DNA from 4 places in the Streptomyces sp. MCA2 genome. Region 1 is predicted to be linked to each of the others. Evidence: riboswitches for the same ligand, from Rfam matches in the RefSeq annotation. Region 1 holds a riboswitch; each other region holds the start of a gene.

The links. Region 1 has a riboswitch for cyclic di-AMP ahead of M8I34_RS30525 (transglycosylase family protein). Riboswitches for the same ligand answer to the same signal wherever they lie in the genome.
Region 2: linked by a shared signal. The riboswitch ahead of M8I34_RS25290 (M23 family metallopeptidase) and the one ahead of M8I34_RS30525 (transglycosylase family protein) in region 1 are both predicted to bind cyclic di-AMP.
Region 3: linked by a shared signal. The riboswitch ahead of M8I34_RS16055 (M23 family metallopeptidase) and the one ahead of M8I34_RS30525 (transglycosylase family protein) in region 1 are both predicted to bind cyclic di-AMP.
Region 4: linked by a shared signal. The riboswitch ahead of M8I34_RS32870 (C40 family peptidase) and the one ahead of M8I34_RS30525 (transglycosylase family protein) in region 1 are both predicted to bind cyclic di-AMP.

The regions. Positions count from the first base shown of each region.
Region 1 covers NZ_JAMJFM010000046.1:24,807-32,415, reverse strand. Annotated here, with positions in the region: gene M8I34_RS30550 (NAD(P)/FAD-dependent oxidoreductase) at 1-818, opposite strand, end outside; gene M8I34_RS30545 (Ppx/GppA phosphatase family protein) at 1,272-2,216, opposite strand; gene M8I34_RS30540 (DUF501 domain-containing protein) at 2,213-2,773, opposite strand; gene M8I34_RS30535 (septum formation initiator family protein) at 2,879-3,331, opposite strand; gene eno (phosphopyruvate hydratase) at 3,487-4,809, opposite strand; gene M8I34_RS30525 (transglycosylase family protein) at 5,151-5,816, opposite strand; cyclic di-AMP (ydaO/yuaA leader) riboswitch at 5,824-6,037, opposite strand; gene M8I34_RS30520 (transglycosylase family protein) at 6,248-7,210, opposite strand; gene M8I34_RS30515 (cytochrome P450) at 7,524-7,609, opposite strand, start outside.
Region 2 covers NZ_JAMJFM010000033.1:16,585-24,193, reverse strand. Annotated here, with positions in the region: gene M8I34_RS25305 (DNA topoisomerase (ATP-hydrolyzing) subunit A) at 1-905, opposite strand, end outside; gene M8I34_RS25300 (pitrilysin family protein) at 1,204-2,535, shown strand; gene M8I34_RS25295 (pitrilysin family protein) at 2,574-3,956, shown strand; cyclic di-AMP (ydaO/yuaA leader) riboswitch at 4,166-4,321, shown strand; gene M8I34_RS25290 (M23 family metallopeptidase) at 4,335-5,114, shown strand; gene M8I34_RS25285 (GntR family transcriptional regulator) at 5,401-6,090, shown strand; gene M8I34_RS25280 (HPr family phosphocarrier protein) at 6,399-6,680, opposite strand; gene M8I34_RS25275 (GNAT family N-acetyltransferase) at 6,903-7,609, shown strand, end outside.
Region 3 covers NZ_JAMJFM010000016.1:136,595-144,203, reverse strand. Annotated here, with positions in the region: gene M8I34_RS16070 (PrsW family intramembrane metalloprotease) at 1-691, shown strand, start outside; gene M8I34_RS16065 (hypothetical protein) at 930-1,232, shown strand; gene M8I34_RS16060 (aldo/keto reductase) at 1,351-2,307, opposite strand; gene M8I34_RS16055 (M23 family metallopeptidase) at 2,541-3,668, opposite strand; cyclic di-AMP (ydaO/yuaA leader) riboswitch at 3,680-3,835, opposite strand; gene M8I34_RS16050 (DUF2332 family protein) at 4,119-5,333, shown strand; gene M8I34_RS16045 (PP2C family protein-serine/threonine phosphatase) at 5,465-6,583, opposite strand; tRNA gene M8I34_RS16040 (tRNA-Lys) at 6,950-7,025, opposite strand; gene M8I34_RS16035 (DEAD/DEAH box helicase) at 7,202-7,609, opposite strand, start outside.
Region 4 covers NZ_JAMJFM010000053.1:14,595-22,203, forward strand. Annotated here, with positions in the region: gene M8I34_RS32860 (ATP-dependent Clp protease proteolytic subunit) at 1-479, shown strand, start outside; gene M8I34_RS32865 (hypothetical protein) at 485-793, shown strand; cyclic di-AMP (ydaO/yuaA leader) riboswitch at 1,071-1,268, shown strand; gene M8I34_RS32870 (C40 family peptidase) at 1,273-1,746, shown strand; gene M8I34_RS32875 (LysE family translocator) at 1,880-2,548, opposite strand; gene M8I34_RS32880 (LysR family transcriptional regulator) at 2,620-3,534, shown strand; gene M8I34_RS32885 (8-amino-7-oxononanoate synthase) at 3,687-4,913, opposite strand; gene bioB (biotin synthase BioB) at 5,070-6,221, shown strand; gene M8I34_RS32895 (adenosylmethionine--8-amino-7-oxononanoate transaminase) at 6,214-7,518, shown strand.

The DNA of each region.
Region 1 (7,609 bases):
GGGTTCGGCTTGACGCCCGCAGTCCACACGATGGTGTTGGAGTCGACCTCGAGGCCGTTGTTGAGCTTCACGTGGCCGTCGACGCAGGAGTCCATGCCGGTCTTGAGGTAGACCTCGACGCCGCGGCTCTCGAGGTGCTCCTTGCCGTAGGCACCGAGCTTGGGACCGACCTCGGGGAGGATCTTGTCGGCGACGTCGACCAGCAGGAAGCGCATGTCCTCGCGCTTCACGTTGTTGTAGTACTTCGCGGCATCACGGGCCATGTCCTCGACCTCGCCGATGGTCTCCGCACCCGCGAAGCCACCGCCCACGAAGACGAAGGTCAGCGCCTTGCGGCGGACGTCCTCGTCGGTCGTGGAGTCGGCCTTGTCCAGCTGCTCCAGCACGTGGTTGCGCAGGCCGATGGCCTCTTCCACGCCCTTCATGCCGATGCCGTTCTCGGCCAGACCGGGGATCGGGAAGGTACGGGAGACCGCACCCATCGCGATGACCAGGTAGTCGAAGGGCAGCTCGTACGCCTCGCCGACCAGCGGGGCGATCGTCGCCACCTTGCGGTCCTGGTCGATGGTCGTGACCCGGCCGGTGAGAACCTCCGCCTTGGGGAGCACGCGTCGTAGCGGAACCACGACGTGGCGGGGGGAGATGCTGCCGGCCGCAGCTTCAGGGAGGAAGGGCTGGTACGTCATGTACGAGCGCGGGTCGACGACCGTGACGGTCGCCTCGCCGTACCGCATCTTCTTGAGGATGCGACGTGCCGCGTACAGGCCTACGTACCCACCGCCTACAACGAGGATCCTGGGACGCTCCGTGGTGCTCATGCAATCGAGTATCCACCCCCACATGGGGGGTCGCTCGTGAGCCCCTTCACAAGCACCCGGGAGGCATCTGCTACACTCCGCCGCCTTCGTGACCGACGCCATAGTCCAATCCGGAACCACCATGTCATGCGAGGCGTTGGAGACCCCTGTTGATCAGGGATTGTCGCCCGTCCGACGGAGGAACCAGCGCCGGTGCGAGCGCGCCGCCCGCGGATCGGCAGCCGCGCATTTTCCGGGTCCGGACGCCCCGAAGCCTTCGAATGAGGGTCGGACGATCAGATTGTTCGTCCAACGGGAGGCTTTTTCATGTGAAGGATTTCACGAACTTTCTCCGCGGACCTGTCCGCGGGACCTCCCGGCGCCCCCCGAAGGGCGCTCGGACGGGCGGACCCACCGCTCGAAAGGCCACGCGGCAGAGGCCCGTTGCCGGCCTCCGCCGCGCTCCGAAGAGCCTCAGCCGGCGAGGCTCCAGGCGATGCCGTCCAGGATGTCGTGCTCGCTGACGACGACCTCCCCGGCGCCCGTCCGCTCCATGATCGACAGCAGCACGAGCGCGCCCGCGGCGATCACGTCGACCCGGCCCGGGTGCATGACGGGGATGGCCGCGCGCTCGGCATGGGTGGAGGACAGCAGCATGTCGGTGATCTCGCGGACCTTCGCCAGCGGGATCCGGGAGTGGTGAATGGCCTCGGAGTCGTACTGGCCGAGACCCAGCGCGATCGCGGCGACCGTGGTCACGGAGCCGGCCAGGCCCACGAGGGTGGCGGCCTCGCCCAGCGGGACGGTCTCCTCGGCCCGGTCCAGTGCCGCCGCGACATCGGCCTTTATGGCCGCGATCTGCCCCGGGGCCGGCGGGTCGCTGATGTCGCCGCCGTGCACCAGATGCCGCTCGGTCATCCGTACGCAGCCGACGTCGACCGAGCGGGCGGCGCGTACGGACTCGCTGCCGAGGACGAACTCGGTCGAGCCGCCGCCGATGTCGACCACCAGGAAGGGCCGCCGAAGGTCCTCGCGGGCGGTGAGCTCCTTGGTGGCGCCGTTGAAGGAGAACTCCGCCTCCTGGTCACCGGTGATCACCTCGGGCTCCACGCCCAGGATGTCCACCACACCGCGGACGAAGTCCTCGCGGTTCTCGGCGTCCCGGGAGGCGGAGGTCGCCACGAAGCGGACCTGCTCGGCGCCCAGGCCCTTGATCACCGCGGCGTACTCCCGGCAGGCCGCGAAGGTGCGCTCCAGCGCCTCGGGCGCCAGCCGCCCGGTGCGGTCCACGCCCTGGCCCAGCCGGACGATCTGCATCCGGCGGTCGAGGTCCTTCAGCTCGCCCGTCGCCGGGTCGGCGTCCGCGACCAGCAGACGGATGGAGTTCGTACCGCAGTCGATGGCGGCGACCCGCTTCACGTGGCGTCTCCTTCGGGAGCGACTTGGGTTCCGGGGGTGTCCTGGCAGGGGGTCACGCACGGCCCCTTCTTCCACCACTCCGGCAGCATCGCGAGGGCCTCGTCGCCGAGCGGGTTGACGCCCGGCCCGGCCGCCAGCGAATGGCCGACGAGGACATGCAGGCACTTGACCCGGTCCGGCATGCCGCCCGCGCTCGGGAAGCCTTGCAGCACGTCGATGGCGTCCCGCCGCCGGATGTAGTCCTCATGAGCGGCCCGGTAGGCGGCGGCCAGCTCCGGGTCGGCCGCCAGCCGCTCGGTCATCTCCTTCATCACGCCGTTGGCCTCCAGCGTGCCGATCGCGGAGGCCGCGCGCGGGCAGGTGAGGTAGTAGAGCGTGGGGAAGGGCGTGCCGTCCTCCAGGCGCGGCGCCGTCTCGACGACATCCGGCTGCCCGCAGGGGCAGCGGTGCGCGATGGCGCGCAGGCCGCGCGGCGGGCGGCCGAGCTGTTCCCGGAAGGCGGCGATGTCCGCGTCGGTGGGCTCGGTGGACTCGGTCTGGGGCGGGGGCGTGTCCATGTGCGCTTTCGGTGAGGTGAGTGGTGAGGTGACGGCGGGCCGGTGCGGGCCGTCCCGTGCCGACATTACGGGCTGCCGCCCGGCGGTGGTACGGGCAGGCCGCGGCTACCGCTTGTCGGCCGCGTCGACGGTGTCCCACAGGTTCTCGTACCAGGGGCGCTGCGCCGCTTGCGGCCCCTTCGGTGCGGAGCCGGTGCCGGAGCCGTCCTGGACGATGTATCCGGTCTCGCCCGGCATGACGTAGTGCAGATGCCGGCGGGCCTGCTGGCGTACGTACTCCGGGTCCTGCCAGCGGGCCTTCTGCTCGCGCAGCCGGTCCAGGGCGGCGCCGGCGTCCTGGGCCCTGCGGCGCTGGTCGGCGATGTCCGAACGCTGGGAGACGTACTGCCTTATCGGGTAGGCGAGGGCGACGACCAGGGAGCACATCACCAGCGCCAGCAGTGCGGCACGGCCGGTGAGGCGGTTGCGGCGGGGCGGGCGGGCTCGGTAGACGCGGGCGGCGGCCTGCTCGCCGAGCGCCTTGAGTCGGGTCGCGGTCGAGAACCGGTCCGCGGGCACGTCGTCTCCCCTTCACTGACGGACGCCTGACTGCTGAAGCAGACGCGTCCCCGGCAACGGTACGGGACCGTTGCCGGGGACGTACGGGGTGCTGGGCGGTTGTCTCGCCCGTTCAGCCCTTGCCCCGGTCGGCCGGGGCGGCGGGCCGCCGTGGGTCAGCTGCCGTGACGGAACCGCGGGAAGGCGGAGCGGCCGGCGTAGACCGCGGCGTCGTCGAGGATCTCCTCGATGCGCAGCAGCTGGTTGTACTTGGCGACGCGCTCGGAGCGGGCCGGGGCGCCGGTCTTGATCTGGCCGCAGTTGGTGGCGACGGCGAGGTCGGCGATGGTGACGTCCTCGGTCTCACCGGAGCGGTGCGACATCATGCACTTGAAGCCGTTGCGCTGGGCCAGCTCGACGGCGTCCAGGGTCTCGGTCAGCGAGCCGATCTGGTTGACCTTCACCAGCAGCGCGTTGGCGGAGCCCTCCTCGATGCCACGGGCGAGGCGCTCGGGGTTGGTGACGAACAGGTCGTCGCCGACGAGCTGGACCTTGGCGCCGAGCTTGTCGGTGATGACCTTCCAGCCGGCCCAGTCGTCCTCGAACAGCGGGTCCTCGATGGAGACGAGCGGGTAGGCCGCCACCAGCTCCTCGTAGTACTCGGTCATCTCGGCGGCCGAGCGGTCCTTGCCCTCGAACTGGTACTTGCCGTCCTTGTAGAACTCGGAGGCGGCGACGTCCAGCGCGAGCGCGATGTCCTGGCCGGGGGCGTAACCGGCTTCCTTGATGGCCTCGAGGATGAGGTCGAGGGCCTCGCGGTTGGAGCCCAGGTTCGGGGCGAAGCCGCCCTCGTCGCCGAGGCCGGTGGCCAGACCCTTGGTCTTCAGGACCTTCTTGAGGGTGTGGTAGACCTCGGCGCCCCAGCGCAGCGCCTCGGAGAAGGACTCCGCGCCGATCGGGGCGATCATGAACTCCTGGATGTCCACGTTGGAGTCGGCGTGCGAGCCGCCGTTCAGGATGTTCATCATCGGGACGGGCAGGACGTGCGCGTTCGGGCCACCGAGGTAGCGGAACAGCGGGAGGTCGCTGGCCTCGGAGGCGGCGTGCGCGACGGCGAGGGAGACGCCGAGGATGGCGTTGGCGCCGAGCGAGCCCTTGTTGTCGGTGGCGTCCAGGTCGAACATGGCCTGGTCGATCAGCCGCTGCTCGGTCGCGTCGTAGCCGACGAGCTCCGGGCCGATCTGCTCGATGACGGCCAGGACGGCCTTCTCCACGCCCTTGCCCAGGTAGCGGTTCGGGTCGCCGTCGCGGAGCTCGATGGCCTCGAAGGCGCCGGTGGAGGCACCGGACGGGACGGCGGCACGGCCGGTGCTGCCGTCGTCGAGGCCGACCTCGACCTCGACCGTGGGATTACCTCGCGAGTCGAGAATTTCGCGGGCTACGACGACGTCGATCGACGGCACGTTGTCTCCTTCGTGGGTGTCTGGCGTTCTGCGCATGAGCCTAACGGCCCCGGGCTCGTCCGCCTGCCCTTGGCCCGCTCTGTGGGATGGAAAGCCGTGCAAAGCCCTCTGAAGACCCAGTTCACGGGCGTTTGGCCGCATTGTTCGCCGAACGGGAACATTCGCCGAGCGGGAGCGGTCGGCGGCGTGCGGTCGCGGCCCGGCGTCGGTCCGGCCTCGGGCCCGGCGGCGTCTGCCCGGGCGCGGTCCGGTCTCGGCCCGGGCAGAAGAAACCCCGCCCCGGCGCGCTCGGGGGAAGGGCGCGCCGGGGCGGGGCGGTCTCACGGGGGAAGGGGGCCCGCCGCTCGGGCCCGCCCGCGTCCCGGAGAGGGAGGGACTCAGACGTTGAGCTTCTGACCCGGGAAGATCAGGTTCGGGTTGCCGCCGATGACCGACTTGTTGGCCTTGTAGACCGACTTCCAGTCGCTGCCGTGGGCCTTGGCGATCTTGGCGAGGGTGTCGCCCGCCTTGACGGTGTAGTTGCCGTGGCCCATGGACTTGCGCTCGGTCGAGCGCGAGGCGTGCTGCTCGGGGGCGGCCGGGGCCTTCTTCGCCTCGGTCTTGCCCTGGTCCTGCTGCGGCGCGGACTTGGTCTGCGCGGAGCCGGAGGTGTCGACGTCGGCGGCCGGGCCACCGGAGGTCAGGTTGCCGGCACCGGCGCAGGACCAGGCACCCGGGCCCTGGATGGCGAGGAGCTTCTCGGCGGCGGCGATCTGCTGGGACTTGCTGGCCAGGTCGGCGCGCGCCGCGTACTGGGTGCCACCGGCGGCGGCCCAGCTGGAGTTGGAGAACTGGAGGCCACCGTAGTAGCCGTTACCGGTGTTGATCGACCAGTTGCCGCCGGACTCACACTGGGCGACCTTGTCCCAGGTGGCCACGGAGGCGGCAGAGGCGGAGGTGGCGCCCATCAGCGGGACGGCCACGGCAGCACCGGCGATGCCGGCGAGGGTGGCGACGCGGACGGCCTTGGAGGGACGACGGTGCTTGCCCTTGATGATCAGCATGGTTCGTTCGTTTCCTCACCGACGCCTACGAGGTGAGCTGTCGGGTTCGGGCTGTGAGAAGTCGCCCGGCCGCGTGCGCGTGGCGCACGTGGCTTCACCCCAAGCCGGTTGACCCGCTTTCACGGGTGGGGCCGGCACGTACCTTGGGTCCCCCGCTCCTGCCTTCGGCGCTTGCGCGTCAAGTGCCTCCGATCACCGGCAGGATTCGGCGTGTGATCAAAGGGCCCGCTTTGGCGAGCGGTCCTGACGTTAAGCAGTAACCGCCCTGGGGTTCAAACCCCATCATGTGAACCAAGTTGACCGTTTTTGATCACGGCTAGGTCACATATCCGCAGGTGAACCCCGGTTCCACGAGGTGGGACGAACCGGGGTTCACCGGAGTCAACGAGAGCCTTGTCTCACTTTCCCCAAAAGCGGGCGAAGGTGGCGAACTACCCTTCCTTGTGCCCCAGATCGAGCAGTTGGCCCGGCTTGATCAGGTCGGCGTCGGAGCCGATGACGCCCTCGTTGCCCTCGTAGAGCGCGGCCCAGCCACCGGGCAGCCGGTGGGCCTGGGCGATGGCTGACAGCGTGTCACCCGGCCGCACGGTGTAGTCGCCGTCGGCCGCCGGGCCCGTGCGGTGCGCGTCATCGCCCCGCGAGGCATGCCGGCCGCCGGCGGACCTGTCCTCGTCGTCGCCCGCGCCGCCGCGGTGCTTGCCCTTGGCGGGCTTCTCCTGCGGGGTGCCGGTCGTGTCCGGACGGCTGCCCCCGTCGGACGGGTCGGCGGACTGCGACGGGCCGCCGTCCCGGTCGTCCGGCGTCGCCGGGTCGGACGGCGTCGGGTCGGACGGCTCCGGGTCGGACGGCTCCGGGCTCGTGGACGCGTCGCCGGAGCGGCCGGAGTCCGTGGCGTCGGGCGAGGGCGCCGGATCGGACGGCTCGTCGCCGGGCTCGTCGCGCTGCTGCCCGACGGAGTCCGGGTCGCCGTGCGTGCCGGACGAACCGGACGAGTCCCAGGGGTCCGAGGACCCGTCCGCGTCCGACGGGGCGGGCGAGGGGGTGGCGACGCTGCCCGGGTCGACCTCCGGCGCGCGCCCGTCCTTGGCGAGACCGGCGCTCACCGCACAGCTCGACCACTGGTCCGGGCCGCGGGCGTCGAGGATCGACTGGGCCACCGCGATCTGCTGGGAGCGGCTGGCGAGGTCGGGGCGCGAGGCATAGGCCGCGCCGCCGTAGGTGTCCCACAGCTCCTGGGTGAGCTGGAGCCCGCCGTAGTAGCCGTTGCCCGAGGCCGCGCTCCAGACGCCGCCGCTCTCGCACTGGGCGACCTTGTCCCAGGTCGCGGTGTCGGCGGCGTGAGCGCCGCTCGCACCGAGCAGGGGCAGGGCGATGCCGGCGCCGGTCGCTCCCACCGTGACAAAGATGGCCGGTGCCTGACGGGGGCGACGATGTCGGCCGTTCCCGGAACGCATGCGGATGCCTTTCGCGCGGCGGTTGAGTTGTACGACGAGCTCGTCGAGCTGCTCGACGGGTCACCCGCCCGGCCGGCGCGCACGAGGCACACCGTTACACCGGTCCCCCACATCACCGCTTCGGCCGATCGAGTGAAGCCGTCGATCGTCGGTCGAAAGGTAGCCGGGGTCACGGGTAGTCACAAGTCGGTGTAGTGGAGATCACGTAAAGGTCACACGACTGACTCAGCGTCACATTTGTCCTTTTCGCTGGTCAGGGCCGCTCGGGCCCGAACTCCACCGGCAGCGACCGCAGTCCGCGCATGATGAGCCCGCCACGCCAGCGCAAATCATCCGGTT
Region 2 (7,609 bases), on a different contig from region 1:
ACGTCCGCGATGCCCTGGAGTCTCTTCGAGCCGACCAGGTCCTTGATCTTCGAGATGACCTTCTCGGGGCCGACCGTGAACGGGAGTTCGGTGACGACCAGGCCCTTGCGGCGGGCGGTGACGTTCTCCACCGCGACCGTCGCACGGATCTTGAACGTGCCGCGGCCCTTCTCGTACGCGTCCCGTACGCCGCCGAGGCCCACGATCCGGCCGCCCGTGGGCAGATCGGGACCCGGCACGAAGCGCATCAGGGTGTCGAGATCGGCGTTCGGATGCTTGATCAGATGGCGGGCGGCGGCGATGACCTCGCCCAGGTTGTGCGGCGGCATGTTCGTCGCCATACCGACTGCGATGCCGGACGCGCCGTTGACCAGGAGGTTCGGATACGCGGCGGGGAGGGCGGCCGGTTCCTGCTCCTGGCCGTCGTAGTTCGGCGCGAAGTCGACGGTGTCCTCGTCGATGGACTCCGTCATCAGGGACGTCGCGGACGCCATCCGGCACTCGGTGTACCGCATCGCGGCCGGCGGGTCGTCATTGCCCAGCGAACCGAAGTTCCCATGGCCGTCGACCAGCGGCAGCCGCATCGAGAACGGCTGCGCCATGCGCACCAGTGCGTCGTAGATGGACGCGTCGCCGTGGGGATGGAGCTTACCCATCACCTCACCGACGACGCGGGCGCACTTGACGTAGCCGCGGTCGGGCCGCAGCCCCATCTCGTTCATCTGGTACAGGATGCGGCGGTGCACGGGCTTGAGACCGTCGCGGGCGTCCGGCAGGGCGCGCGAGTAGATGACCGAATACGCGTACTCGAGGAAGGAACCCTGCATCTCGTCGACGACGTCGATGTCGAGGATCCTCTCCTCGAAGTCGTCCGGCGGCGGGGTCTTCGTGCTGCGGCGGGCCATCGCGGCTGCGGCTCCTTCTGCTGCGTCTACTGCCGAGGTCGGGGGGCGACATCGGACCAACGGTCAACTGGCCGGGTCAACCAGCTGGCGATCGACCCGCGAGTATGTGTGAGTCTGACGCGGACCATTGTGGACCGCCCCACTGACAACGCCGACCGCGACTCCCCCCTTCGCCTCCTGCGGGGCCGAGGGCGACGCACGTTCGGGGCCGGTCGCACGGGAACTTCGCCAGATGCCGATCCGCTTGCATACAGTGACAGAACTTCCTCGCAAGCGGATCGAAGGGACGTACATGCCCATGGGTCACACGGCCACAGAACAAGCCGGCTCCGGCGGCCTGACAGCGACCGAGCACCGGCTGGCAAATGGCCTGCGCGTGGTGCTCTCCGAAGACCACCTGACCCCGGTCGCAGCGGTCTGCCTGTGGTACGACGTCGGCTCCCGCCACGAGGTCAAGGGCCGTACGGGCCTGGCTCACCTCTTCGAGCACCTGATGTTCCAGGGCTCCGCGCAGGTGAAGGGCAACGGCCACTTCGAGCTGGTGCAGGGTGCCGGCGGTTCGCTCAACGGCACCACGAGCTTCGAGCGCACCAACTACTTCGAGACCATGCCCGCCCATGAGCTGGAGCTCGCGCTCTGGCTGGAGGCGGACCGGATGGGCTCGCTGCTGACCGCGCTCGACGACGACTCCATGGAGAACCAGCGCGACGTCGTCAAGAACGAGCGCCGCCAGCGCTACGACAACGTCCCGTACGGCACGGCCTTCGAGAAGCTGACGGCCATGGCGTACCCGGAGGGCCACCCGTACCACCACACGCCCATCGGGTCGATGGCCGACCTGGACGCGGCCTCCCTGGAGGACGCGCGGGCGTTCTTCCGCACGTACTACGCGCCCAACAACGCCGTCCTGTCGATCGTCGGCGACATCGACCCCGAGCAGACGCTGGCCTGGGTGGAGAAGTACTTCGGCTCGATCCCCGGACACGACGGCAAGCAGCCGCCGCGCGACGGCACGCTGCCCGACGTCATCGGCGGCGAGCTGCGCGAGGTCATCGAGGAGGACGTGCCCGCCCGGGCCCTGATGGCGGCCTACCGGCTGCCGCACGACGGCACCCGTGAGGCGGACGCCGCGGACCTCGCGCTGACCGTCCTGGGCGGCGGCGAGTCCTCCCGCCTGTACAACCGGCTGGTGCGGCGCGACCGCAGCGCCGTGGCGGCCGGCTTCGGCCTGCTGCGGCTGGCCGGCGCACCCTCGCTGGGCTGGCTGGACGTGAAGACGTCCGGTGGCGTGGAGGTCCCCGGCATCGAGCGCGCCGTCGACGAGGAGCTGGCCCGCTTCGCCGCCGAGGGCCCGACCCCGGAGGAGATGGAGCGGGCACAGGCCCAGCTGGAGCGCGAATGGCTGGACCGGCTGGCCACGGTCAGCGGCCGCGCCGACGAACTGTGCCGCTTCGCCGTCCTGTTCGGCGACCCGCAGCTCGCGCTGACCGCCGTGCAGCGCGTCCTGGACATCACCCCCGAGGAGGTGCAGGCGGTCGCCAAGGCCCGGCTGCGCCCCGACAACCGCGCCGTGCTCGTCTACGAGCCGACCGACGCCGCCGACACCGAGGAAGGGGAGGCGGACCAGTGAGCGACGCCACCACCCACGCCGATTCCCCCGTGAGCAGCATGGACTTTCACCCCCAGCCCCAGGGCGGCGCGCCCAGGCCGTGGGCCTTCCCGGCCCCCGGCCGCAGCCAACTGCCCAACGGGCTCACGCTCCTGACCAGCAACCGCCCCGGCCAGCAGGTCGTCGCCGTCGAGATCAACCTCGTCGCTCCGCTGGACGCCGAGCCCGAGGGCCTGGACGGCGTCGCCACGATCATGGCGCGTGCCCTGTCCGAGGGCACCGACAAGCACGACGCCGAGGAGTTCGCCGCCGAGCTGGAGCGCTGTGGCGCCACACTGGACGCGCACGCCGACCACCCGGGTGTACGGGTGTCCCTCGAAGTGCCGGCGTCCCGGCTGCACCGCGCGCTCGGGCTGCTCGCCGACGCGCTGCGCGCGCCCGCCTTCCCGGAGAGCGAGATCGAGCGGCTGGTGCGCAACCGTCTCGACGAGATCCCGCACGAGCTCGCCAACCCGGCCCGGCGCGCCGCGATGGCGCTGTCCAAGGAGCTGTTCCCGGCCACATCCCGGATGTCGCGGCCGCGCCAGGGCACCGAGGAGACCGTCGGACGCGTCGATGCCGGGGCCGTCCGCGCCTTCTACGACGCCCATGTACGGCCCGCCACGGCCACTGCCGTCATCGTCGGTGACTTCACCGGCGTCGACCTGGACGCCGCGCTCGCCGACACCCTCGGCGCCTGGAGCGGCTCGACGGGCGAGCCGCTGAAGGCCTCGCCGATCGTCGCCGACGACACCGGCCGCGTGGTGATCGTGGACCGCCCCGGAGCCGTCCAGACGCAGCTGCTCCTCGGCCGTATCGGTGCCGACCGGCACGACCGGGTGTGGCCCGCGCAGGTCCTCGGCACGTACTGCCTGGGCGGCACCCTCACCTCCCGTCTGGACCGTGTCCTGAGGGAGGAGAAGGGCTACACCTACGGGGTGCGCGCCTTCGGCCAGGTGCTCCGCTCCACCGCCCCCACCTCTCCTGAGGGGGCCACGGGAGCCTCGCTGCTCGGCATCAGCGGCTCGGTGGACACCGCCTCCACCGTCCCGGCGCTGGAGGACCTGTGGAAGGTGCTGCGCACCCTCGCGGCAGAGGGGCTGACGGACGACGAGAGGGACGTCGCCGTACAGAACCTCGTCGGGGTGGCGCCGCTGAAGTACGAGACCGCGGCAGCCGTCGCGGGCACCCTCGCCGACCAGGTGGAACAGCACCTGCCGGACGACTTCCAGGCGCAGTTGTACGTCCGCCTCGCGGAGACCGGCACGGTCGAGGCGACGGCGGCGGCGGTCAACGCTTTCCCCATGGACCGGCTGGTGACGGTGCTGGTGGGCGATGCGGCGCAGATCGCCGAGCCCATCAAGGCGCTGGGCATCGGTGAGGTGACGGTCGTCGGCGGTTAGTCCCGCCATGTGACGGAAGGTCATATATCGACAAAGCGGCTCCCGTGGCGTTCGCGCCACGGGAGCCGCTGTATGTCCGGTTTATTGCGGCTGGTGCCACGGTTCTTGTGGCATCCCGCACAAAAAAGCGGATCTGTTTGCCGATTGAAAGTTGCCCCGTTTAGCGTCGGTCCGGCTGTTCGTCACAAGTCCGCCACAACAGTGGCACCGGGCAGTCATCGCCGAGTCCCCGTACGGCGCGAGCCAGGGGAGCCGGGGACCCAGTGTCCCTTGGGGTGAATCGGACTCCTCTCCGGAGGAGCCCGTAGGAGACCTTCCTGCTCCGAACCCGTCAGCTAACCCGGTAGGCGAGAAGGAAGGAAAGGACAAGCCAGCCACATGGCGTTCATCCGTGCCACCGGGAAGCACCGTCGTGCGAACCGCCCCGCTCGAACGACCCGCAGCATCGCCGGCATAGCCACCCTCGCGGCCGGCGGCGTTGTCGCCTCCGTGGCCTCGCCGGCGCTGGCGGCCACGGACGAGGCGCGCACCCACGACACCGGTCTCCAGCGGGCCGTCGTGCTGGGCGACGAGCTCGCCAACCATGTCGAGGCCCAGGCCGACGCGCAGCAGGCAGAGGCCGAGGCCGCCGCCGCGAAGGCCAAGGCGGAGGCCGTGGCCAAGAGGCAGGCCGAAGAGGCCAAGCAGCGTGTCGAAGCCGCCCGCAAGGCCAAGGAGCGCGCCGCCCGTGAGGCGGAGCGCAAGCGCCTCAACACCTTCGTCGCCCCCGTCGCGGACTCCTACGTCTCCACCTCGTACAAGGCCTCCAGCGGCCTGTGGTCCTCGGGCAGTCACACCGGTATCGACTTCCACGCCGCCTCCGGCACCAGCGTCCACGCGGTCAGCTCGGGCACCGTCGTCGAGGCCGGCTGGGGCGGTGCGTACGGCAACAACATCGTGATCAAGATGAACGACGGCACCTACACCCAGTACGGTCACCTGTCGTCGCTCGGCGTCTCGGTCGGCCAGCACGTCACCCCGGGCCAGCAGATCGGCCTCTCCGGCTCCACCGGCAACACCACCGGCCCGCACCTGCACTTCGAAGCCCGTACCGGCGCCGACTACGGTTCGGACATCGATCCGGTCGCCTACCTGCGCTCGCACGGCGTCAACGCCTGACCTCCGGCCTCGCCCGGCCGCGCGCCCCGCAGGCCCGCGTCGCACCGCGCATCCGACGGAAGCCCCGGCCACACGGCCGGGGCTTCGGCGTTATCCGGTGTGCGGCTGCGGTGTGCGTGCACCGGATACGCCGGCGACCCGCGATACGTCGGCAACCCGTGGCTGCTGGCCAAAAAATATCCATGAATAACCGGAGTCCTTCGGAAAAGCCGTTCCCGTCGAATAGAGTCACGGAAAAGTCGCCGACCGGCGGCGTTTCCAGGGGATTACGGCGGAGGCACGGAAGATGCGAGGCCATATTTCCGCGCATGCGGTGTGCACGGCGATTCGCGACGACATTGTCTCCGGCGCGCTGGTGCCGGGGAGCCGGCTGATCGAGGAGATCCTGGCGGCCCGGTACGGCGTCTCCAGAGTGCCGGTCCGTGAAGCGCTGCGTACGTTGCAGTCCGAAGGGTTCGTCACCACCCGCCACCACGCAGGTGCCTGTGTCGCCGAGCCCACCGAGCAGGAGGCCGCCGATCTCCTCGCCGTCCGCGCCCTGTTGGAGCCGCTGGGAGCCGCCCGTGCGGCCGCCCGCCGTAGCCCGGCTCACCTCAAGGTGCTCCGTGGTCTGGTACGGCTCGGCCGCGAGCGGGCCCGTCATGGCAACCCCGCCGATCTGCGCCAACTGGACGGCTGGTTCCACGAGACGCTGGCCCAGGCGGCCGGCAGCCCCAGTCTGACGGCCTTGCTCACTCAGCTGCGGCGCAAGATCGAGTGGATGTATGTGGTGGAACTGCCGGCCCGGGCCGGGGAGTCGTGGGACGAACACGGTGCGGTGCTGGACGCGGTGGCCCGGGGGGACGCGGAGCGGGCCCGCGCCCTGATGGCGGCTCATGTCGAGCGCTCACTCCCGGTGTACCGGCTGCGGCGCCCCGCCAAGACGGAGGTGAGGGATCCGAAACCACACGTCAACACGGCGCGTGCCCGCCCTTAACAAGGGCCCCGTATACAAAGAAGTGCGAATATTTCTCCGGCAGCCGGGGCGGCTTTCTCTATTCGGTCCGCCTTCAGCCCGAATTCCGCTGCCTGTTTTGCGGCAAGCGGGAGAGGGAGGGAGAAGGGTGCGCGCCAAATACTTTGCGTATTGCGGCGCATGTCGGGTCCCCCGGAATTTAGCTCCCCCGTGCCGTAATGCGTACGGCGCATGCGGTGAGCGCATATATCGATATCCCGGCCACAGGCGCAGCGACCGGATTCCGGCACACGGAAACGGCCCCGCCGCATGCAGAGGTCCTGGCGGACTCAGACGGTCTCGGGGAGCTCCTCGAGACCCTCGGCGACGAGCTTGGCCAGGCGGTCGAGTGCCTCCTCGGCGCCCTCGGCGTCGGAGGCCAGCACGATCTCCTCGCCGCCCTGGGCGCCCAGGCCCAGGACCGCGAGCATGGAGGCCGCGTTGACGGGGTTGCCATCAGCCTTGGCGATCGTCATCGGGACGCCGGAGGCGGTGGCCGCACGGACGAAGATCGACGCGGGGCGGGCGTGCAGGCCCTCGGCCCAACCGACATTGACGCGGCGCTCAGCCATGGTGTTGCCCTTCAAAGTCGTGACTGTTGTCTAGACCAGTCTCTCACGCTGCGGGAAGTGCTCCACAGCCCTGAGGCCTGGCCTTTTGCGGCTATTGGTCCTCCCAACGGAGGCACGGCCGACCGGCCGGTCCGTATGTCCATACGGCCGCGCCGGACTGCCCCGCATCCCGAGCGTACGCGCGCGGCGCCGGTTGTCGGTGCCCGGTCGTACGCTGTCGGCATGCAGAAGCCGCCGGACCACGCATACCCGACCCACTGGGAAGCCGACGTGGTGCTGCGTGACGGCGGCACGGCGCGGATCCGCCCCATCACCCCGGATGACGCCGAGCGGCTGGTCTCCTTCTACGAGCAGGTCTCGGACGAGTCGAAGTACTACCGCTTCTTCGCGCCCTACCCGCGCCTGTCCGACCGCGATGTCCACCGCTTCACCCACCACGACTACGTCGACCGGGTCGGGCTCGCGGCCCTCGTCGGCGGCGAGTTCATCGCCACCGTCCGCTATGACCGGATCGACGACCAGGGCCTGCCCGCCAAGAACCCCGAGGACGACCAGGCCGAGGTCGCCTTCCTCGTCCAGGACGCCCACCAGGGCCGCGGGGTCGCCTCCGCCCTCCTGGAGCACGTCGCGGCCGTCGCCCGCGAGCGCGGCATCCGCCGGTTCGCCGCCGAGGTGCTCCCCGCGAACTCCAAGATGATCAAGGTGTTCACGGACGCGGGCTACACCCAGAAGCGCACCTTCGAAGACGGTGTGGTCCGCCTGGAGTTCGACCTGGAGCCGACCGAGCAGTCCATGGCCGTGATGCGCGGCCGCGAGCAGCGCGCCGAGGCCCGCTCCGTGCAGCGCCTGCTCGCCCCGGGCTCGGTCGCCGTCATCGGTGCCGGCCGCGCCCCCGGCGGCGTCGGCCGCACCGCCCTGCGCAGCCTCCT
Region 3 (7,609 bases), on a different contig from region 1:
CGGCGAGGACCAGTCCCTGGGCCACTCCGGCCTGGACTCACTCACCGCCGGCACCTTCTTCCTCCGCATCATCGTCTCCCCCTTCGCCCACCCGCTCTTCACGATCCTCACCGGCCTCGCCTTCGGCATCGCCGCCACCCGCTACCCCCGCCGCCGCGCCGCCCGCATCGCACTCGCCCTCCTCGGCCTGCTCACCTCGGTCCTCCTGCACGCCATCTGGAACGGCGCCTCCTCCCTCGGCGACCTCGGCTTCCTCACCGTCTACGGCCTCTTCATGGTCCCCGTCCTCATCGCCCTCACCTGGCTGGCGATCTGGGCCCGCAACCAAGAACTGCTCTCCCTGCGCGGCTACCTCGCCCCCTACATCACCGCCGGCTGGCTCACCCCCACCGAACCCGCCGCCCTCTCCTCCCTCAAAACCCGCGCCCTGGCCCGCGACATCGCCCGCCACACCCAGGGCCCCGCCGCCGCCCGCGCCGTCACCGAATACGCCACCATCGCCACCACGCTGTCGTTCCATCGACGGCGGGCTTGCCTCTTGGGCCCCTCCCCGGACTTCATGACCAGGGAACAGCACTTGTTGCAGCATTTGCGGCATTACCAGGCTTGGGGGCAAACGGCGTTGGTGGATGCGTGGGTGACCGGGGAGCAGCCATACGGCCCCGAAGACTCGCGCAACCGCACCAATTAGCGCCGACCCTGACCCGCACAACAGCGACCGCCGGCCCCACACCGTTCGTCGCCGACGGACCCCTATCTCCGTCGACAGCGGGGTACGGAGCGCCTTTACTCACACGGCGCCCCTCATCTGACACCCCTCATTGGCACCCCGACCGGAGCGCCCACGCCTGAGGCAGCACATCGTGCGGGATCCGCGAAAACCGCGCGTAGGGTCGTCAGAGTTATCCCCTGATGTGGAGGTTTCTGTGATGACCGGCGTACCGACAAGCGTGATTGCAGCAACCGGCCTGCTGGGCGGCTACGCCGTGGCCCGCTGGACCAAGAAGCGGCCGCTCGGCGGGGTGGCGCTCGCTGTGGCCGGGGCCGTGGCGGCCAAGGGGTGGCAGGAGAAGGCGGGGAACGCGACGGCGGCGGCGTTGGGTGGGGCGTACGTGGCGGCGTTTGCCGGGTCGCATCCGTTGGCCAAGAAGATCGGGGCCTGGCCTTCGGTGTGTGCGGTGGCGGGTGGGGTGGCCCTCGCGTCCTGGGTGGCGGTGGACCGCCGGAAGTAGGGCGGGAGCAGAGCGGAATGTGGAGCGGAATGTAGAGCGGGCGCAGAGCAGGAGCGGAGTGCGGGGAGGGGGCGGGGCCTTGGTGGCCCCGCCCCCTCCGCCCCTCGTCTGGCGTGGTTCAGGCCGATGCCTCATTCAGCAGCGCCAGTTCCGCCTCCGTCAGCGTCAGGTCGGCCACCGCGAGCAGCGCCGGCAGCTGTTCCACCGTGCGGGCGCTGGCGATGGGTGCCGCGACGGTGGGCTGGGCGGCGAGCCAGGCGAGGGCGACGGTGGCCGGCTCGGCCTCGTGGGCGGTGGCGACGGTGTCGAGGGCCTGGAGGACGCGCTGACCGCGGTCGGTGTCCACGTACTTGAGCGCGCCTCCGGAGCGGGCGCTGTCGACGGTCGTCCCCGGGCGGTACTTGCCGGTCAGGAAGCCGGAGGCGAGGGCGAAGTACGGGACCGCGGCGAGGCCGTGGCGGGCGGCCACGTCGGCGAGTTCACCCTCGTAGGTGTCGCGGGAGACCAGGTTGTAGTGGGGCTGGAGGGCGACATAGCGGGCCAGGCCCTCGCGGGCGGAGAAGGCCAGGGACTCCTCCAGGCGCTTCGCCGAGATGTTGGACGCGGCGATCTCGCGGACCTTGCCGGCCCGCACGAGGTCGTCGAGAGCGGTGAGGAACTCCCCGACCTCGAGCGATTCGTCGTCATAGTGGGTGTAGTAGAGGTCGATGTAGTCGGTGCGCAGACGGGTGAGGGATCCGTCGACCGCGGACTTGATGGTGGCGGCGGACAGGCCCTTGAGGTCCGGGTGGGCGCCGACCTTGGTGGCGATGACGACATCGGAGCGGTTGCCGCGGGAGGCCAGCCAGTTGCCGAGGACCGTCTCGGATTCGCCGCCCTTGTTGCCGGGGACCCAGGCCGAGTAGGCGTCGGCGGTGTCGATGAAGTTGCCACCGCCCGCCACATAGGCGTCGAGCACGGCGAAGGAGTCGGCTTCGTCGGCCGTCCAGCCGAAGACGTTCCCGCCGAGGGACAGCAGGGAAACGGTGAGCGAGCCGAGCGGCCGGTGGTTTCGGGGGCTTTGTGTCGCGGTCATGCGTGGTGGCAGCGTCGGGGGGCGCGGAGTTATTCCTTCCGCTGCCCCCCAGCAGCCACGTCCGTCAGCGGTGTCACCAGAGGTGTCACACGTTGAAGCCGCGCGTCATACCTTGAGGCCGCACGTCACGCCCTGAGGCCACGCGCCAGACGTTGAGGCCACGCGCCACGCCAGCCCTGAAGCCGCGCGTCACACCCTGAGGCCCCGCATCACACCTGCCCTGAAGCCGTACGTCACACATTGATGCCATGATCGCGCAGCCACGGCATCGGGTCGATCGGGTCCCCGGCGTCAGGGCGCACCTCCAGGTGAAGGTGCGGGCCGGTGACGTTGCCGGTGGCGCCGACGCGGCCGATGACATCGCCCGTGTTGATCTTGCCGGAGGTCTTCACCATCGAGGACAGGTGGCAGAACCAGAGTTCGGTGCCGTCGTCGAGGGTGAGGACGATGCGGTAGCCGTACGAGCCGGCCCAGCCGGCCTGGGTGATGGTGCCGGAGTGGACGGCCTTGACGGGAGTGCCGGTCGGCGCGGCGAAGTCCTGTCCGGTGTGGTCCGCGGCCCAGCGGTCGCCGGCCTGGCCGAAGCCGGCGGTGAGGGTGTACGAGGAGACCGGCGCGATGAAGTTCTTCGCCAGCTTGGCGAGGCGGGCGGCCTCCGCCTTCCGGCGGGCCGCTTCTTCGGCCTCGCGCTTGGCCTCCATCTCGGCCGCCTTCTTGGCTGCTGCGGCCTTTTCGGCCGACTTCTGGTGCGTGGCGGCTTCGGTCTCGGCCTGCTGGAAAGCGGCGTGTTCGGCGGCCTCACGGGCCTCGTGCTCGGCCGCGTCCTGCTGCGCGTCGGCCTGCTGGAGGATGCGGCTGCGCAGCGCCTCGCCGGCGCCCGTGCCCGAGTCCGTCCGGGAGGCCTGGGTCAGGGGGCCGGAAACGTCCTGAACCGCACCGTCCGTCGCGGAGGCCGCGGCCGCGGCGGAGTCCGTGCCCGAGTCCGAGTCCGATATGAGGTCGCCGACGCCGGGGAGGGACTCGGCGTCCGGGAGCTTGTCGGCGAGGTCGTCGGCCATTCCGCCGACGTCCGGCATGGAGATCGGAACCGCCGGGCGGCCCTCGGCCGTGGCCATTCCGCCGGCGCCGACCGCGGCGATGACGCCGACGCCCAGGACCGTGCCGCTGCGGGCGAGTCCGCCGCCGCGCTGCTTGGCCACCCGGTGCTTGCCGCGGACGGAGCGGATGGAGTCCTCGGTGGGATTCCATTCCTCCCACGGTCCGTCGTTCATGTTGTCCGCATCACCGGGGCCTTGAAAGGCACCTCGGTGATCGAGGTCGTAGGCGGACGGACCCTCGGGGGCAGGCCTGTTGGACGCCACGGGGGCGCTCTCCTTTCCTTCCTTCTCGCCTACCGGGTTAGCTGACGGGTTCGGAGCAGGAAGGTCTCCTACGGGCGCCCGCTGGCGGAGGGCGTCCGATTCACCCCAAGGAAGTGGTTCCCCGGTTCCCTTGGTGCAGTTCGAGGTGCTGGAGGTGCGTGAAAAGCGCGTGCGGGATTCGGCGTCGGCGCGCGGTGCCGCCTCTTGCGACGGCTGGGACGACCGCGCTGCGTTATCGGACAGTAATAGAGATCGCAGCCGAATTCCAAGCCTTCCCGTGAATCCCTGTCGTCTCCGCACAAGGTTTGGCATGGACTTTTTCGGCCACCATGGCCGCAAAACGGGCGAGTTGACCGTCCACCTCTAAACGATCTCCCGTTGATTGTGCGTCAGTTGTTATGCGGAGGGGTGCCCCTCGGTTACGGAACGTGAGAGCAGTAACGTCGGATCATGGTCGTCAACGTCGGGAACACCGGGAACGTCGAGAGCGCTGCCGCCGGCGCCTGGGGAGTGGCGGGGCGGTACCGGGAGTTCTCCTGGCGTCAGGCCCGGGGGCGGTGCACCGCGCATGAGGAGCTGAGCGCGCGGATCGGCCACGACCCGGAGCTCTGCGATCTGCTGTCGGGGTCGCTGCCGGCCGGCGACAAACAGCAGCCGGACCTCCTGCTCGCCGCCGTCCGCTATCTCGACGGGCCGCACGCCGAGCTGGGCCCGCGCGGTGACATGGCGTACGGGCGCTGGCGCGAGTGGACCATCCGGCACTGGGACGAAGTGCGCGCGGTGATCATGCAGCGCTCCGCCCGGACCGACGAGCCGGCCCACTGCGCCACGCTGCTGCCACTGCTCGCCCGCCTGCCGCAACCGCTGGCGCTGCTGGAGGTCGGCACGTCGGCGGGCCTGTGTCTGCACCCCGACCGCTATCGCTACCACTACCGCTACGAGGACGACCGGGGCGCGGGCGGGGGTGCCCTCCCGGGAGGCGCCCTCCCGGGAGACTCCCTCCAAGGAGACGTCCATCATGGAGACGCCCTCCACGGAGACGCCCACCGACCAGACCCCCTCCGGGCCGAGGTAGGGGAGCCGGGCAATCCGCTGGTGCTCGGGTGCCGTACGGGATGGCCGGCCGACGAGCTGCCCGACCGGCTGCCCCACATCGTCTGGCGGGGCGGGATCGGCCTCGACCCGCTCGACCCGGCTGCCGAACCGGACGATCTGCGCTGGCTACAGGCACTGGTCTGGCCGGGCGACGGGGCGCGGGCGGCGCGGCTGTCCGCGGCCGTCGACGCGGTGCGGTCGGTGCCGCGGCCGCGGATGGTGCGCGGCGATCTGCTCGACGAGCTGCCCGCGCTCGCCGCCGAGGCGCCGCCCGAGGCGACCCTGGTCGTCTTCCACACCGACGCGCTGATCCACCTCCCGCCCGCCCGCCGCGAGGAGTTCGCACGGCTCGTACGGTCGCTGCTGGACGGCCGGGCCGGCGGCGGGCACTGGCTCGCCAACGAGCACCACTCCGTCCTGCCCTGGACCACCCCGCCGGCGCACCACCCACCGCACCCGGATGACGCACTGCTGACCCTCGCCCTGGACGAGCGCCCGGTCGCGCTCACCGGTCCCCACGGCGAGATCCTGCGACGGCTCCCGGGCGCGGAGGGCCTGGCCGGGGGCTGAACGGACGACGCCCCCGCACACGCCCCCATACGCCCCGTCACGGCACCCCGCAACGCCTCCCCACGCCCCCATCGGCCGCCATGCCCCCACCGGCCGCTACACCCCCACCAGCCGCCATGCCCCCTCGACCGCTACACCCCCATCGGCCGCTGCACCGCCAACAAGGCCATATCGTCAGCCGGCGCACCGCCCGTATGCCGTGCGACGTCCTCGACGAGGGTCTCCAGCAGGTCGTCCGGGCCCGTGAAGCGGCGGCCGCGCAGTCTGCTCGACGGGTTGTAGAAGCGGCCCAGCAGATCGCGGGCCTCGGTCACCCCGTCGGTGAAGAAGAGCAGCAGGCCACCGGCCGGGAAGAACGTCTCGTCCGACCGGTCCGGCCAGCTCGCCACCTCGCCCATCCCCAGGGGCAGCGCCGGCGCCGCGGGCACCAGCTCGCGCAGACCGCCGTCCGGGGTGAGCAGCAGTGGGGACGGGTGGCCACGGTTGAGCACGCGCAGTACGGACTGCCCGTTGGCGGGGATCTCGGCCAGGACGGCAGTGGTGAACCCCTCGAACTGGTCGAGCCCCGCACGTCGCCCGCCCTCCCGTTGCAGCGCCCGCTCCAGCCGGCCCGCCACCGCCTCCAGGGTCGTCTCCTGTTCCGCCGCCTCACGGAAGGCCCCGATGACGATCACCGCGGCCTCCACCGCCTCCAGCCCCTTGCCCCGTACGTCGCCGACGATCAGCCGTACGCCGTGCGGGGTGTCCTGCACCGCGTAGAGGTCGCCGCCGATCCGGGCATCCGCCCGCGCGCCCACGTAGCGGGCGGCTACGGCGAGGCCGGCGAGCTGCTCGGGCGGCGTGGGCAGTACGGCGCGCTGGGCGGCCTCTGCGATGTCCCGTACGGACGCGAGGTGGGCATCGCTCCTCCGGACGACCCGGTTGACGCCGAGGGCCAGCAGCGCGATGACGAAGACCATGGCCGTCTCCGCCAGCGACTCGCCGTAGCCGGGTGCGGCGCCGCGGTAGGTGACGGCCCAGATCTCGCCGAGCACGGCGGCCAGGGCCGCGACGGCGGTGGTACGCAGGGAGGAGAGCGAGGCGGCGACCAGCGGGGCGGCACAGAAGAAGGGGGCGGCGGTGTAGCCGGCCGGCATGCCGATGCCGAGGGCGAGGCCGCAGACGATCAGAAGGGCGGGGAGCCTGCGCATCAGGTAGCGGCCGGAGGGGGCCCGCCGGCCGCGGCGCACCCGCCGCTCCCCCTCATCCATGGGAGGCGCTTCGTCCTGGAGCATCCGCACCGGCCTCTTCCCGCTCCCGCCCGTCCGTACGAGCACCGTGGTGGCGGCCGCGTCGATGTCCCCAGCGTTTCCGGTACGGCACCGGGCGGCGAATCCTCAGGGGCCGGACGGGTCACGGGACAGGCCAGGGCAGCAGACGGCAGACCCCAGACGGCAGTCAGCAGTCCGCAGCCGACAGCCGACAGCCGACAGCCGACAGCCGACAGCACAAGATCGCCCCCCTCAGGCCCACTTGGCGGCCGCTCACGGCCCGGGCAGCGCGAAGGGCCCGGACCGCATACGGTCCGGGCCCTTCGGGTCCTGCTCAGCAGGCCGGACGGTTCTCCCGTCCACTTCTGGTGGGCCATCAGGGGCTCGAACCCTGAACCAATGGATTAAAAGTCCACTGCTCTGCCAATTGAGCTAATGGCCCGCACCGAGCAGCATAGCCCGAGGACGTGCCACAGCCCGAAGGCATTAGGGATCAGGCTGCCCCGAAGGGTGCCACAGGCCCCTTCGGCGGACCTCCACGGGGTCGGCACCCCCGCTCAACACGCAGGGCCCGTACGCCACTTGAGTGCGTACGGGCCCTGCGGTCAGCCTGGATGATCAGCCGTTGCGCTTCCAACGGGGCTTGTCGTCACGGCGGCCGATGGAGCCGGTCGTCGCGCCACGGTGGTCGTCACGACGGCCGTACGGACGGTCGCCGCCACCGGAGCGGTAGCCACCGGAGGCCGGACGGCCACCGGAACGGTCGTCACGGTTGAACGGACGGTCGCCGCCACCGGAGCGGTAGCCACCGGAGGCCGGACGGCCACCGGAACGGTCGTCACGGTTGAACGGACGGCTCGGACGGTCGCCGCGGTCGCGGTTGAAGCCGCCACCGGAACGGTCGTCACGACGGTCGAAGGAGCGCCCACCGGAACGGTCGTCACGGCGGTCGCGGTTGAAGCCACCACCGGAACGGTCATCGCGACGGTCGAAGGAGCGCCCACCGGAACGGTCATCGCGGCGGTC
Region 4 (7,609 bases), on a different contig from region 1:
AGTTCATGCACCTCGAACACGCCGCGCCCGAGCAGGACATCTCGCTCTACATCAACTCCCCCGGCGGCTCGTTCACCGCGATGACCGCCATCTACGACACGATGAACTTCGTGTCGTGCGACGTGGAGACCGTCTGCCTGGGGCAGGCCGCCTCCTCCGCCGCCGTACTGCTGGCCGCCGGCGCGCCCGGCAAGCGGCTGGCACTGCCCGGGGCCCGGATCCTGATCCACCAGCCGTCGTTCAGCGAACCGGTCCAGGGGCAGGCCACCGATCTCCAGATCCAGGCGGAGGAGATGCTGCGCACCCGCGACGTGCTGGAGGAGATGCTGGCCAGGCACACCGGCCAGCCCCGCGAGCGGATCGCCGCCGATATCGAACGCGACAAGATCTTCGACGCCCTCGCCGCTCAGGAGTACGGCCTGATCGACGGACTCACCCGCAACCGCAAGCAGTCGGTCCGTGGGCCCGTGGCGCGGTGAGCCCGATGCTGCCCCCCGAACCGCCGCCGCTGCCCGCACTGACCCGCGCCGAGGGCGAGCTGATCGACAGCTATCTGGAGGTGATCGACCTGCTGGGCCGGATCAACCCCACCCGCTGCGGTGGCACCTACAGCGGACTGCGCGCCGCCCAGGCCCTGGTGGGCAAGGCGACCCGCCTACGGGACGCGCTGACACTGATGCACAGCCGGGGCGAGAGCGAGGTGCACCGCGGAACGCTGACCCGGGCACTGCGGGTGCTGGACGGCGAACGCCGGACCGGGCTGGTGACGGTGCCGCCACCCGAGGAAATCTGACGCGACACGCGCCGGAGGCTGCACATACGGCGTAGCGTCCGCGCCCGATGTGGGGAGGTGACGAATTGCGCGGGGCGGACACATTTTCTCCGGCCCTTGATGTTTCGCCCCTGGTCCGGGGGGTGCAAGACCCCGCGCCGCGGCAGCTGAGGGAACAAATCTAACCATTCGGGTCAATTGTGACCCATCTCACATACGGCATTTTCAGCTCGGAATTCGGGTGCTGGGTGCGTGACGATCCCTTCGACGACAAGACCCCGCCACAGCGACGGGGCGGTCCGGACGGGCGCCTAATCCCGCCGCCGTGCCGGATTCCGGTCGACGATGTGGATCGGCGGGAGCGGAGGACCCGAGCAGAGCGGGGCCCGGCCTTCACGGCCGAGGGCTCCTTGGGGTGAAGCCGTGCATACGGCCGGGCATCTTCGCCTGCCCGAACCCGACAGGTCTTCCTTCGCAGGCGGCTGACGAAGGGTTTGCGCATGACCGTGCGCATGCATACGCCGAATCTGCTGGCGCGCGCCGGCACCGTCACCGCTCTGACGCTGGTCACCCTCGGCGGGACCACCATGGCTCCAGGAGCGGCCGGGAACGCCGAAGCCGCGTCCGTATCCGTCCATGCGCTGCGGATCGCGGCTTCCAAGGGAGGATCTCCGTACCGGTACGGCGCCCAAGGGCCGCACGCCTTCGACTGTTCCGGGCTGACGGTGTACTCGTTCAAGCGCGCCGGGCGGGCCCTGCCACGCACCGCCGCCGCGCAGTACAGCCGCACCCGGCACATCCCGGCCTCCTCGCGCCGCCGCGGTGACCTGGTCTTCTTCCACTCGCGCAGCGGTATTTACCACGTCGGTATCTACGCGGGCCGGGGCCGGATGTGGCATGCGCCCAAGGCCGGGAGCGTCGTGCGGCTGGAACGGATCTGGAGCCGCTCGGTCTGGTACGGGCGGGTGCACTGACCTGGCCGTTCATCTCACGATCGGTGAATTGTCGCCGCCGGGTTCGTGCCGGTGGGCGCCGAGGTGCTGAGGTGCCGCACGGCGGTCGTGGCTGTCGTGGACCGGCCGGAGAAGGTTCGGTTGTGCGCCGCCCTCAGGCGAGCGCCAGCTCCACCAGCAGGATGCCTCCCAGCGCCGTGAGCAGCGCCCCGGTGGTGGCCTCCAGGGCACGGGCCACCCGCGGGCGGCGCAGCCAGACGCCCAGCCGGTCGACGAGCAGCGCGACGGCGGGGAACCACACCAGTGCCATGGCGACGACCATCGTCGCGAGCAGCAGCGTCCGGGGCAGCGCGGGCTGTCCCGCCGGGACGAACTGCGGGAGCAGGCTGAGGAAGAGAACAGGGGCCTTGGGGTTGAGCGCATTGGTCAAAAAGCCCTGCCGCAGGCTCTGCGTGGTGCCCAGCAGAGCGGCGGGCCGGGGGCCGTCGGCCGGTGCGGTGCCGGCCGGGCCGTCGGTACCGTCCGTGGTGGCCGCCCGGCGGCGGAAGGCCGCGGCCAGGGCGCGGACACCGAGGTACAACAGGTAGCCGCCGCCGAGGAGTTGGACGGCTCCGAAGAGTGTGGGCACGGCGACCAGCACCGCCGCGAGCCCGGCCACCGCCAGGGCGGTGTGCACCAGCAGCCCGCCCGCGACTCCGACGGCGGTCGCCACCCCCGCCCGGCGCGAGTCGAGCGCATTGCGCACCACGACCGCGAAGTCCGCGCCCGGCATGGCGACCATGCCCGCGGCGACTCCGGTGAAGGCGATCAGCTGTCCGTCCATGAGTGCAGCATCGCCGGTCCGAGCCTTTAATAGGTATTGGCAATGTTCTTGGAGAGCCTAAAGAGATTCTTATGTACGACCCCACACGGCTGGCCGCCCTGGTAGCGGTGGCGGAGGCCGGTTCGATCACCCGGGCCGCCACCCGGCTGGGCTACACCGCTCCCGCGCTCTCCCAGCAGCTCGCCAAGCTGGAGCGGGAGGCCGGGACGGCGCTCCTGGTGCGCCACCATCGCGGGGCTCGGCTGACGGCCGCCGGTGAGCTGCTGCTGGTACGGGCCCGGCGGGTCCTGGACGAGCTGGATCAGGCGCGGCACGAGCTGTCCCGGCTGGCGGGGCTGTCCGGCGGCCGGCTGCGGGTCGGCACGTTCATGACCGCCGGCACGCATCTGCTGCCGCCCGCGCTCAGCGCGTTCCGGCGGGCGCACCCCGATGTGGAGCTGAGCGTGACGGAGTACGTACCGCCGCAGGCGACCGCGGCGGTGGCGCTGGGCGAGGTCGATCTGGCGCTGACACATGAGTATGTGCCGGGCGAGGCGATGCCGGCGCCGGAGGGAGTGCGCCTGGAACCGCTGCTGACCGAGGAGCTGGTGCTGGTCACGGCGCCCGGCCATGCCCTCTCGGCGGGCTCCGGACGACTGCCGCTCGCCGAGCTGGCCGGTCAGCCGCTGGTCAGCATGGCGCCGGCCAATCCCAACCGGCGGGAGGTGGAGTCGGCGCTGGCGGCCGCCGGGGCCAGTGAAGCGGTGCGCTGTGAGTCGCCGAGCTATGCCGTGGTGTGCGCGCTGGTGAGCGCGGGGCTCGGGGTGGCGGTGGTTCCGGAGATGGTGGCGGAGGGGTCGATGACACCGCTGGGGGTCCGCCGGCTGGACCCACCGGAGCTGCACCGCCGGATCTCGGTGGCCTACCGCCCCGGCGGCACCCCGGCCGCCGACACCTTGCGGGCCCTGCTGCGCGGGGCCTTCACCCGCCACTCCCCCGCGCCGTGACGACGGACGGCCGCGGCGGACGGACGGCCGCGGCGGACGGACGGTCTCACGGACGGACAGTTCCGCGGACAGACGGCACAGGGGCCAGACGGTTCCGCGGACGGCGGCCTGCCGCGGGGCCGGCCGCCGTACCGCTCCGCACGGTCGCCGGCTCAGCCCGTCGGCGCCGTGGCCACGATCGTGCCGACCGCCCGGTCGAGCTGAGCAGCCGTCAGGTCCGCGCGGGCGGTGAGCCGCAGCCGGGAGATCCCGTCGGGCACGGACGGCGGCCGGAAGCAGCCGACCGCGAGCCCGGCCGCACGGCAGTCGGCGGCCCACCGGAGCGCCGCTTCCGGCGAGGGGGCACGTACGGAGACCACGGCCGCGTCCGGGCGTACCGCCGTCAGACCCGCCGCGGTGAGCCGCTCGTGCAGCCCCTGAGCGATCCGCACGGCCCGGGTGGCGCGCTGCGGTTCACGGCGCAGCAGCCGTAGCGCCGCGAGGGCACCGCCCGCCGCCGCCGGGGCGAGACCGGTGTCGAAGATGAACGAACGGGCGGTGTTGACCAGATGCTCGATGACCCGGGCCGGTCCGAGCACCACACCGCCCTGGGAGCCGAGCGACTTGGAGAGCGTCATGGTGGCCACCACATCACCGTCACCCGCGAGTCCGGCCGCCCACAGCGCGCCACGGCCCCCTTCGCCCAGCACCCCCAGGCCGTGTGCGTCGTCGACGAGCAGCCCGGCTCCCCGTGTCCGGCAGACCTCGGCCAGCGCGGGGAGCGGCGCGGCGTCCCCGTCGACCGAGAAGACCGAGTCGGTCACGGCGAGCGCCCGGCCGTCGTGGCCGGTCAGCGCGGCACGTACGGCCTCCGGGTCGGCGTGCGGAACGACTTGGGTACGGGCCCGGGAGAGCCGGCAGCCGTCGATGAGGGAGGCGTGGTTGCCCGCGTCGGAGACGATCAGGGCGCCCGGGGCGGTGAGTGCCGTGACGGCGGCGAGATTTGCGGCATAGCCGGAGGACAGCACCAAAGCGGCCTCGAAGCCGCAGAATGCCGCGAGTTCCGTCTCCAGCAGGGCGTGCAGCTCGGTGCTGCCGGTGACCAGCCGGGAGCCGGTCGCGCCGGCGCCCCAGCGGTGTGCGGCCTGGGCCGCACCACGGGTGACCTCCAGGTGCCGGGCGAGCCCTAGATAGTCGTTGCCGGCCAGATCGAGCAGCGGGGAGTCGGCGGGGCGGGGGCGCAGAGTGCGGACGAGTCCGGCGTCCCGGCGCTCGGCGCAGGCCGTATCGAGCCAGTCGAAGGCCGCGTCGTACGCCGCACGGGCGGGCTCGGCGGAGGGCTCGGTGAGCCTCGCCGGGGAGGTGTCGCGAAGCAGCGACGGGGCGGAGTCCTGCGGCATCGGCTTCCTTCGTCTGTCGGCTTCGATTGTGGGCTGTCGATAGACGTTAGCGGTCGTTCCGCAGGCGCACGGTGTGGCGATACACACACCTCGATCGCAGCTCGTTGTGGGAATCCTCCTTGGCCGGGAGCGGTGGCGTGCGTCAGGATCAACGCCATGGACCTGCTGAACACACTGGTGGACAAGGGACTGCGGCGCGAGTTGCCGACCCGCGAAGAGGCACTGGCTGTATTGGCCACCTCCGATGACGAACTGCTCGATGTCGTGGCCGCGGCCGGAAAGGTGCGCCGCCAGTGGTTCGGGCGGCGGGTCAAACTCAACTATCTCGTCAACCTCAAGTCGGGGCTGTGCCCCGAGGACTGCTCCTACTGCTCCCAGCGGCTGGGTTCGAAGGCCGAGATCCTCAAGTACACCTGGCTCAAGCCCGACGACGCCTCCAAGGCGGCCGCCGCCGGGGTGGCCGGCGGCGCCAAGCGCGTCTGCCTGGTGGCCAGTGGCCGGGGCCCCACGGACAAGGACGTGGACCGCGTCTCGGAGACGATCTCCGCCATCAAGGAGCAGAACGAGGGCGTGGAGGTCTGCGCCTGCCTCGGTCTGCTCTCCGACGGCCAGGCCGGCCGGCTGCGTGCGGCGGGCGCCGATGCGTACAACCACAACCTCAACACCTCGGAAGCCACATACGGCGACATCTGCACCACGCACGACTTCTCGGACCGGGTCTCCACCGTCCAGCAGGCCCAGGCGGCCGGTATGTCGGCCTGCTCCGGGCTGATCGCCGGTATGGGCGAGAGCGACGCCGACCTCGTCGATGTGGTCTACGCGCTGCGCGAGCTGGACCCGGACTCCGTTCCGGTGAACTTCCTGATCCCGTTCGAGGGCACCCCGCTCGCCAAGGAATGGAACCTCACCCCGCAGCGCGCGCTGCGCATCCTGGCGATGGTGCGGTTCGTCTGCCCGGACATCGAGGTACGGCTGGCCGGCGGCCGTGAAGTGCATCTGCGCAGCATGCAGCCGCTCGCCCTGCACCTGGTCAACTCCATCTTCCTGGGCGACTATCTGACCAGCGAGGGGCAGGCAGGCCAGGACGACCTCGCGATGATCGAGGACGCCGGCTTCGAGGTCGAGGGCACGGACACCACCACGCTGCCCGAGCACCGCAGGCAGTGCGGTGCCGGGGTGGCCGACCAGGCCGCCGCCGAGGCCGAGGCGCCGGCCACCACCGTCCCGGCACCGTCCGACGAGACCCGCCGTGACCTGGTCTCGGTGCGCCGTCGCGGCGCCGGTACCGACCTGCCCCCCAATGCCTGAGCCGCTCACCCCCGGCGAACTGCTCACGCTCGACCGGCAGCATGTGTGGCATCCGTACGGGCCGATGCCCGGCAAGGCCGCGCCGCTGCTGGTCGAGTCGGCGTCCGGCGTCCGGCTCCGGCTGGCCGAACCGGTCGAGGGCCAGGACGAGTTGGTCGACGGCATGTCCTCCTGGTGGTCGGCGGTCCACGGCTACAACCACCCGGTGCTCAATGACGCCGCGCACGGCCAGCTGGAGCGGATGAGCCATGTGATGTTCGGCGGGCTCACCCACGAGCCCGCCGTGCGACTGGCGAAGCGGCTGGTCGACATCAGCCCGGAGCCGCTTCAGCACGTCTTCCTCGCCGACTCCGGTTCGGTGTCGGTCGAGGTCGCCGTCAAGATGTGCCTCCAGTACTGGCGCTCGCTGGGCAAGCCGCGCAAACAGCGGCTGTTGACCTGGCGGGGCGGCTACCACGGCGACACCTGGCAGCCGATGTCGGTCTGCGACCCGGACGGCGGCATGCACGAGCTGTGGCAGGGAGCGCTGCCGCGGCAGATCTTCGCGGACGCGCCGCCGGCGGGCTTCGACGCCGCGCCCGACGAGGCGTACGCGGCGCATCTGCGGGAGCTGATCGGCCGCCACGCCGAGGAGCTGGCGGCGGTGATCGTGGAGCCCGTGGTGCAGGGCGCGGGCGGGATGTCGTTCCACTCACCCGCCTATCTGCGGGTGCTGCGGGAGGCCTGCGACGAGCACGGCGTGCTGCTCGTCTTCGACGAGATCGCGACCGGCTTCGGCCGTACGGGCGCGCTCTTCGCCGCCGAACACGCGGGTGTCGCACCCGATGTGATGTGTCTCGGCAAGGCGCTGACCGGCGGCTATCTGACCCTGGCGGCGACGCTGTGCACGACGGCCGTCGCGGACGGCATCTCCCGCGGCGCGCTGCCGGTGCTGGCGCACGGCCCCACCTTCATGGGCAATCCGCTCGCCGCCGCCGTCGCCGATGCCTCGATCTCCCTGCTGCTGTCCCAGGACTGGGGACAGGAGGTCAAGCGCATCGAGGCCGGTCTGCGGAACGGTCTGGCAGCGGCCGCTGACCTCCCCGGGGTGCGCGAGGTACGTGTACTCGGCGCGATCGGTGTCGTCCAGCTCGACCACGAGGTGGACATGGCGGCCGCAACCCGGGCGGCGGTCCGGGAGGGCGTATGGCTGCGCCCGTTCCGGGATCTGATCTACACCATGCCGCCGTACATCACCGGCGACGACGACGTGGCGCGCATCTGCGCCGCCGTGTGCGCGGCGGCACGGGAAGGCTGAACACCCGGGCGGCGGTGGCCGGTCGAGGACGCTTCGGCCGCCACCGCCGCTCCCCCTCCCCCTTCCACACGAACCGCTCCCGCAAGAGCCG